Regions from separate parts of the Streptomyces sp. NPDC047017 genome, predicted to be linked through region 2. Evidence: riboswitches for the same ligand, from Rfam matches in the RefSeq annotation. Region 2 holds a riboswitch; the other holds the start of a gene.
What was found. Region 2 has a riboswitch for ZMP and ZTP ahead of ABZ858_RS22055 (glycine hydroxymethyltransferase). Riboswitches for the same ligand answer to the same signal wherever they lie in the genome.
Positions count from the first base shown of each region.

Region 1 (3,388 bases), on a different contig from region 2:
CCAGTTGAGGACCACGAAGTCGCCGGGCGCGACGTCGGTGACGCCGTCGCCGACCGACTCGACCACGCCCGCGGCCTCGTGACCGAGCAGGAAGGGGAACTCGTCGTTGATGCCACCCTGCTGGTAGTGCAGGTCGGTGTGGCAGACCCCGCACGCCTGGATCTGGACGACGGCCTCCCCGGGTCCCGGGTCCGGCACGACGATCGTCTCGACCCGTACGGGTTCGTCCTTCCCGGGTGCGATCACGCCGCGCACTTCCTGGGCCATGGTGGGAGTCCCTTCCGTCGACCGGTGTCCGTCCCCCCGACCCTACGCCGCGAGTGATCGGTGGGGACGCGGATCCGGGCGGCGGCGGCAGGACCGCGGGGCCGGCCGGTGCCGGGCGTCAGTGCTGGATCGCGGGGACCAGGCCGAAGAGCGGGGAGACCAGGCCGGTGACCTGCTCCAGCCGGTTCACCTGGTTGAGGTCGCGTACGTGCTGGAGCCCGGAGAGCTGCTCGGAGACCGAGGGGAGCCGGTTCTGCTGGTCCGCCGGGACGCCGGTGGTGGCGACCGAGTCGAGCAGGCCCACGGGCACCGCCCTGCCCACGATGGGGACGGGCGAGCCGGCGGCGCTCGCCGGCAGCGCGGCCAGACCCGTGACCGAGGCGGCGAGAGAGGCGACGGCGACGATACGTCGAGTGGAGATCATGTCCTCTGCAACGCCGCCGGACGGGTCCGGACACGGCCGCCCCGTACCGCTCACCCGTCAGGGCGAGCGCGCCGGTCCGCGCGGCTGCGCTTGCCGGGCCGGGCGCGCCGGAGGAGGCTCGGTAGGAGAGGCCGGTGGGCGGCCCGCCTCCCCGGGCCGCGGCCTCGCAGGAGGTCACCATGGCGACCACGGCACATCCCGCCTTCGACACCGACGCGTTGCGCCGGGGCATCGAGGAGCACACGGCGTCCACACTGCTGTCGCTCTACGCGGACGACGCCGAGATACGCATCGTGGACCGCGACGCCCAGCCCAGCCACCCCAAGGTGGTCAAGGGGCGCGGGCAGATCGGCGCGATGCTGGACGACGTCTACGGCCGCGACATGACGCACCGGCTGGAGCGGTGCGTCGTCCAGGGCGACCACGCGGCGTACGTGGAGTCCTGCGCGTATCCGGACGGCGTCCGGGTCCTCGCCGAGTCCATGATCTCGCTGCGCGACGGCAAGATCGCCGAACAGGTCATGATCCAGGCATGGGACGAGTAGGGAGGAGGGCCGCGCGGGTCCAGGTCAGCTCTCGCCTGACCTGGACCTTCTCGGCACGGGCCGGCGCCGGGCACGCGCGTTCCTCGCTCGTGCGGCGCCCGCGTCCCGCGCCTGCCGTACCCCGGCCGGTCCCGTTCCCGCTGCTGCGGTCGGTGCTGCGCACGGCGCTGCGGTGCCGTCCGCGCCACCGGACACCGCACCCGCCCCGGGCCCGGCGGCGCTGACCGGCACCCCCGGCCGGTGGGGCGACGGGCCTGGCATAGGCTGGAGGCGGGCCGTGACTGGCGCTGAGGTGGAGCACCACCGGGGAGCGGCTCCGCGAAGTCACAGCCGCGCGCCTGGGCGATCCGTCGAACGCTCAGGAGTGGATCATGTCCCAGGTCACGTCTCAGGCCGCGTCTCGGGCCCGCCTCATGGACGGCACCGCGCTCGCCCGCCGCATCGTCGGGCAGACCGCGCACCGGGCCGCCGCGCTCACCGAGCGCACGGGGGTGCGGCCGTGTCTGGCGACCGTGCTCGTCGGCGCGGACCCCGCCTCCGTCACCTACGTCAGGATGAAGCAGAACCGCTGCCGCGCGGCGGGCATCGCCTCCCGGCACGTGGAACTGCCCGCCGCGACCACCACCGGGGAACTGGTCGCCGCGCTGCGCGACCTCTCCGCCGACCCGGCGGTCCACGGCATCCTGCTGCAGCACCCGGTGGGCGACCACATCGACGAGCGCGCCGCGTTCGAGGCGATCGCGCCCGAGAAGGACGTCGACGGCGTCACCTTCGCCTCCTTCGCCACGATGAGCTTCGGGCTGCCCGGCTTCGTGTCCTGCACGCCCGGCGGCATCATGCGGCTGCTCGACGCCTACGACGTGGACCCGGCGGGCAAGCGGGCCGTGGTGGTGGGCCGCAGCGCGATCCTCGGCAAGCCGGCGGGCATGCTGCTGCTCGCCCGGGACGCCACGGTGACGTACTGCCACTCCCGGACCCGGGAACTGCCGTCCGTGCTGCGCGAGGCGGACATCGTGGTCGCCGCGGTGGGCCGGCCGCGGCTGGTGCGCGGCGAGGACGTCAAGCCGGGCGCGGTGGTGATCGACGCGGGCTACAACCCGGGCAACGTCGGTGACGTCGACTTCGACTCGGCGGCGGAGCGGGCCTCGCTGATCACCCCGGTCCCCGGCGGCGTCGGCCCGATGACCATCGCCACCCTTCTGGAGCAGACCATGACCGCGGCGTCCCGGCAGCTCGGGGCCTGAACGGCGCGCCGCCGGCCCCGGGGTCCGGGCGCCCGGCCGGGGCCGCGGCGGCCGCCGGACCGCAGGTCGCCGACGGGCGGCGGCCCACCGCCCGGGCCATACTGACGGTCGTGCGCATAGCCATCATGACGGCCGGGTCCCGGGGCGACGTGGCACCGTTCACCGGGCTCGGACTCGGCCTGGCCCGGGCGGGCCACGCGGTCACCCTGGTCACCCACGGATGCTTCGAGCCCCTGGTCGCCGGGTCGGGGCTCGGGTTCCATCCGCTGCCGGTGGACCCGCGCGCCGAGCTGGACTCCGCGCGCGGGCGGGGGCTGCACCGCAGCGCGACCGGCGCGGGCAAGATGGTGCGCGCCGTCGGGCTGGCCCGGGCGGCGCTCGCGCGCATGACGGACGGGCTGATCGCGGCGGCCGAGAAGAGCGACGTGCTGCTGCTGTCCGGGTCCCTGGGGCCGGTCGGGCACGCCATCGCCGAGGCGCTGGAACTGCCCAGCATGGGCGTCCATCTGCAACCCCTCTCCCCCACCCGGGAGTTCGCCCCTCCGCTGCTGGGCGGCGGGCACTTCGGCGGCCCGGCGAACCGGCTCGCGGGACACGGGGTGAACCTCGCCGTGGAACGGGTCTTCTCCGCCGCGGTACCGGCCGTACGGGCCCGGCTGGGGCTGCCTCCCGCACGGCTCGGGACCGCGCTGCGCATCCGGGCCGGCATGCGCCGCCCGGTGCACCACGGCTTCAGCCCGCTGGTGGTGCCCCGCCCGCACGACTGGCGGCCGGGCCTCGAAGTGTGCGGCTACTGGTGGCCCTACGACGGTGACGAGCGGCTCCCCGCCGCGCTGCGGGAGTTCCTGGACGCCGGGCCGCCACCGGTCTTCGTCGGCCTGGGCAGCGCCACCGTGCCCGACCCGGCC
Region 1 covers NZ_JBEYVW010000009.1:233,075-236,462, forward strand. The annotation lists gene ABZ858_RS17790 (S-(hydroxymethyl)mycothiol dehydrogenase) at 1-267, opposite strand, end outside; gene ABZ858_RS17795 (hypothetical protein) at 386-691, opposite strand; gene ABZ858_RS17800 (nuclear transport factor 2 family protein) at 871-1,236, shown strand; ZMP/ZTP riboswitch at 1,504-1,587, shown strand; gene ABZ858_RS17805 (bifunctional 5,10-methylenetetrahydrofolate dehydrogenase/5,10-methenyltetrahydrofolate cyclohydrolase) at 1,608-2,480, shown strand; gene ABZ858_RS17810 (glycosyltransferase) at 2,606-3,388, shown strand, end outside.
Region 1: it holds a riboswitch for ZMP and ZTP, as region 2 does, so the genes downstream of both, ABZ858_RS17805 (bifunctional 5,10-methylenetetrahydrofolate dehydrogenase/5,10-methenyltetrahydrofolate cyclohydrolase) here and ABZ858_RS22055 (glycine hydroxymethyltransferase) in region 2, are expected to answer to the same signal.

Region 2 (3,388 bases):
TCATCCGGGACGCCTCGCCGAAGCCGGTGAGGCAGTTCATCACCCAGGCGAGCTGGGCGTGCTCGGGCACATGGCTCTGCACGAAGAGGGTGCAGCGCTCCGCGTCGAGACCGGCGGCCAGCAGCTGGGCGGCGGCCAGCCGGGTGTTGGCGCGCAGTTCGGCCGGGTCCTGCGGCACGGTGATCGCGTGCAGGTCGACGACCATGTAGAACGCGTCGTGGGACTCCTGCAGCTCCACCCACTGGCGGACGGCGCCGAGGTAGTTGCCGAGGTGGAACGAGCCTGCGGTGGGCTGGATTCCGGAAAGTACGCGGGGGCGGTCGACGGAGGCCATGGGGCCCATTCTCTCATCGGCCGGGGCGGGATCGGGCCGCGCGGCGGGGGTGGCGCGGGGCGCGGGGACGCGCGGGCCGCCGTGGCCGCCCGCGCGGTTCCCCGCGCCCCGTTCCGGAGCCGTCAGCCCAGGTCGATCTCGGGGTAGAGCGGGAAGCCGGCCACCAGATCCGTGGCCCGCCGGGAGATCTCGTCGGAGATCTTCGCGTCGAGCACGTGCTGCGCCTTGGAGGGGGTGCCCTTGCCGGTGGTGCCGGGCTCGGCGGCGGTCAGCACGCGGTCGATCAGGCCGGCCACCTCGTCCATCTCGGCGGTGCCCAGGCCGCGGGTGGTCAGGGCGGGGGTGCCGACGCGGATGCCGGAGGTGTACCAGGCGCCGTTGGGGTCGGCCGGGATCGCGTTGCGGTTGGTGACGATGCCGGAGTCGAGGAGCGCGGCCTCGGCCTGGCGGCCGGTGAGGCCGTAGGAGGAGGCGACGTCGATCAGGTTCAGGTGGTTGTCGGTGCCGCCGGTCACCAGGGTCGCGCCGCGCCGCAGCAGGCCCTCGGCGAGGGCGCGGGCGTTGTCCACGATGCGCTGCGCGTAGTCCTGGAAGGAGGTCCTGCGGGCCTCGGCCAGGGCGACCGCCTTGGCGGCCATGACGTGCGGCAGCGGACCGCCCAGGACCATCGGGCAGCCGCGGTCGACCTGGTCCTTGAGGGAGTCGTCGCACAGCACCATGCCGCCGCGCGGGCCGCGCAGCGACTTGTGGGTGGTGGTGGTGACGATCTGCGCGTGCGGCACCGGGTCGAAGTCGCCGGTGAGGACCTTGCCCGCGACCAGGCCCGCGAAGTGCGCCATGTCCACCAGGAGGGTGGCGCCGACCTCGTCGGCGATCTCGCGCATGATCCGGAAGTTCACCAGGCGGGGGTAGGCGGAGTAGCCGGCGACGATGATCAGCGGCTTGAACTCGCGGGCGGAGGCGCGCAGGGCCTCGTAGTCGATCAGGCCGGTGGCCGGGTCGGTGCCGTAGGAGCGCTGGTCGAACATCTTGCCGGAGATGTTGGGGCGGAAGCCGTGGGTGAGGTGGCCGCCGGCGTCCAGGGACATGCCGAGCATGCGCTGGTTGCCGAAGGCGCGGCGCAGTTCGGCCCAGTCCTGCGCGGAGAGGTCGTTGACCTGGCGGGCGCCCGCCTTCTCCAGGGCGGGCAGCTCGACGCGCTGGGCGAGGACCGCCCAGAAGGCGACGAGGTTGGCGTCGATGCCGGAGTGCGGCTGGACGTAGGCGTGGCGGGCGCCGAAGAGTTCGCGGGCGTGCTCGGCGGCGAGCGACTCGACGGTGTCGACGTTGCGGCAGCCGGCGTAGAAGCGGCGGCCGACGGTGCCCTCGGCGTACTTGTCGCTGAACCAGTTGCCCATGGCCAGCAGGGTGGCCGGGGAGGCGTAGTTCTCGGAGGCGATCAGCTTGAGCATCTCGCGCTGGTCGGCGACCTCCTGGCCGATGGCGTCGGCGACGCGCGGCTCGACGGCGCGGACCACGTCGAGGGCGGCGCGGAAGGCGGTGGACTCGTTGGACAGGGGCGCAGACATCTTCGGGGACCTCCGGACGGGGGCGTTCGGCGTTCACGGTGCGGCCCAGGCGCACGGCACAGTTTCCCGCTCGGGCCGCTCCCCGATGGTCCGTCCCATCCCAGCGCGCCAGTCACGGCCCGTGCGTCAGCCTACCGGCCGGGCCGTGGGTGGACGCTGCGGCGTCCACCATGCGAGCGGCCCGCGCGGCCGAGCAGTCCGCGCGGCCCGAGCAGTCCGAGCGGCCCCGGGAGCGCGTCAGGCGTCCGCGGCCAGCCGCCAGGCGCCGACCTCCCGGTGGGCGGAGTCGTGGATCGCCGAGCCGTCGCCGGGTTCCAGGGCGTAGTGGTGCAGGTTGCCGCCCCAGTAGCGCAGGATGCGGCCCAGCTCGCGGGCCTTCTGCTCGGCCGGCTGCGCGTCGTCCACGGTGACCTCCAGCAGGAACTTCACGTCCGTCGTCTCCCATCGGGCGGGGTCGGGGCCTGTGACCTCCATTGTTTCATTGAGCCGCCGGTTGAGACCTGGGGTTCCGGTCCGGCTGGTACGGCCGCGCAGAAGGCACCGGAAGTCTCAAAAGGGCAGACAGGGCTCAGAGGACGCGGACGGGGTTCAGAGGATGACGTGCGGGAGGAAGCGGGCGTACTCGTCGGTGATCAGGCCGGACGACTCGCGGATGCCGAGCCCGGCGGACTCGTCCGCGACGACCCAGGCGCCCAGCACCACATGGTTGCCGTCGAAGGCGGGCAGCGGGGCGAGCGCCTGGTAGCAGCAGGGCTCGTCGCGCGGGGCGGGGGCAAAGGAGCCTGGTTCGTGCACGGTCACTCCGGCGCCCTCGCGGCCGAGCAGCGGCTTGGCGACGTAGCCGGTGGTGGCGGCCAGTTCGCGGGGGCCGTCCAGATAGGCGGGGAGCAGGTTGGGGTGGCCCGGGTACAGCTCCCAGAGGATCGCCAGCAGCGCCTTGTTGCTGAGCAGCATCTTCCAGGCGGGCTCGATCCACAGGGTGGAGCCGGTGCCGCCGCCGTTGTCGAGGGTGTCCAGGACGTGCCCGGCGAAGCGGTCGGTGGTGAGCCATTCCCAGGGGTAGAGCTTGAAGATGCCGCGGATGAAGCGCAGGCCGTTGTCGACGAACCGGCCCGACAGCGGGTCCCAGCCGATCTCCTCCATGGATATCCAGTCGGTGGCCAGGCCCGCCTGCTCGGCGGTCTCCTTGAGGTAGGCGACCGTCATCAGGTCCTCGCCGAGTTCGTCCTCGGCGGAGTGCGCGAAGTGCAGCGGGCTGCCCGGCGGGAGCAGGCGGGCCTGGGCGCGCCAGGCGTCGACGAGCCGTTCGTGCAGGGAGTTCCACTGGTCAGCGCCGGGGAAACGGTCCTGCATCCAGAACCACTGCGGTGAGGCGGCCTCGACCAGGGAGGTGGGCGTGTCGGCGTTGTACTCCAGCATCCTGGCCGGGCCGGTGCCGTCGTAGCGGAGGTCGAAACGGCCGTAGACGGAGGGGAGTTCGGCGCGC
Region 2 covers NZ_JBEYVW010000013.1:83,005-86,392, forward strand. The annotation lists gene trpS (tryptophan--tRNA ligase) at 1-334, opposite strand, end outside; gene ABZ858_RS22055 (glycine hydroxymethyltransferase) at 457-1,902, opposite strand; ZMP/ZTP riboswitch at 1,939-2,028, opposite strand; gene ABZ858_RS22060 (hypothetical protein) at 2,140-2,331, opposite strand; gene ABZ858_RS22065 (glutathionylspermidine synthase family protein) at 2,491-3,388, opposite strand, start outside.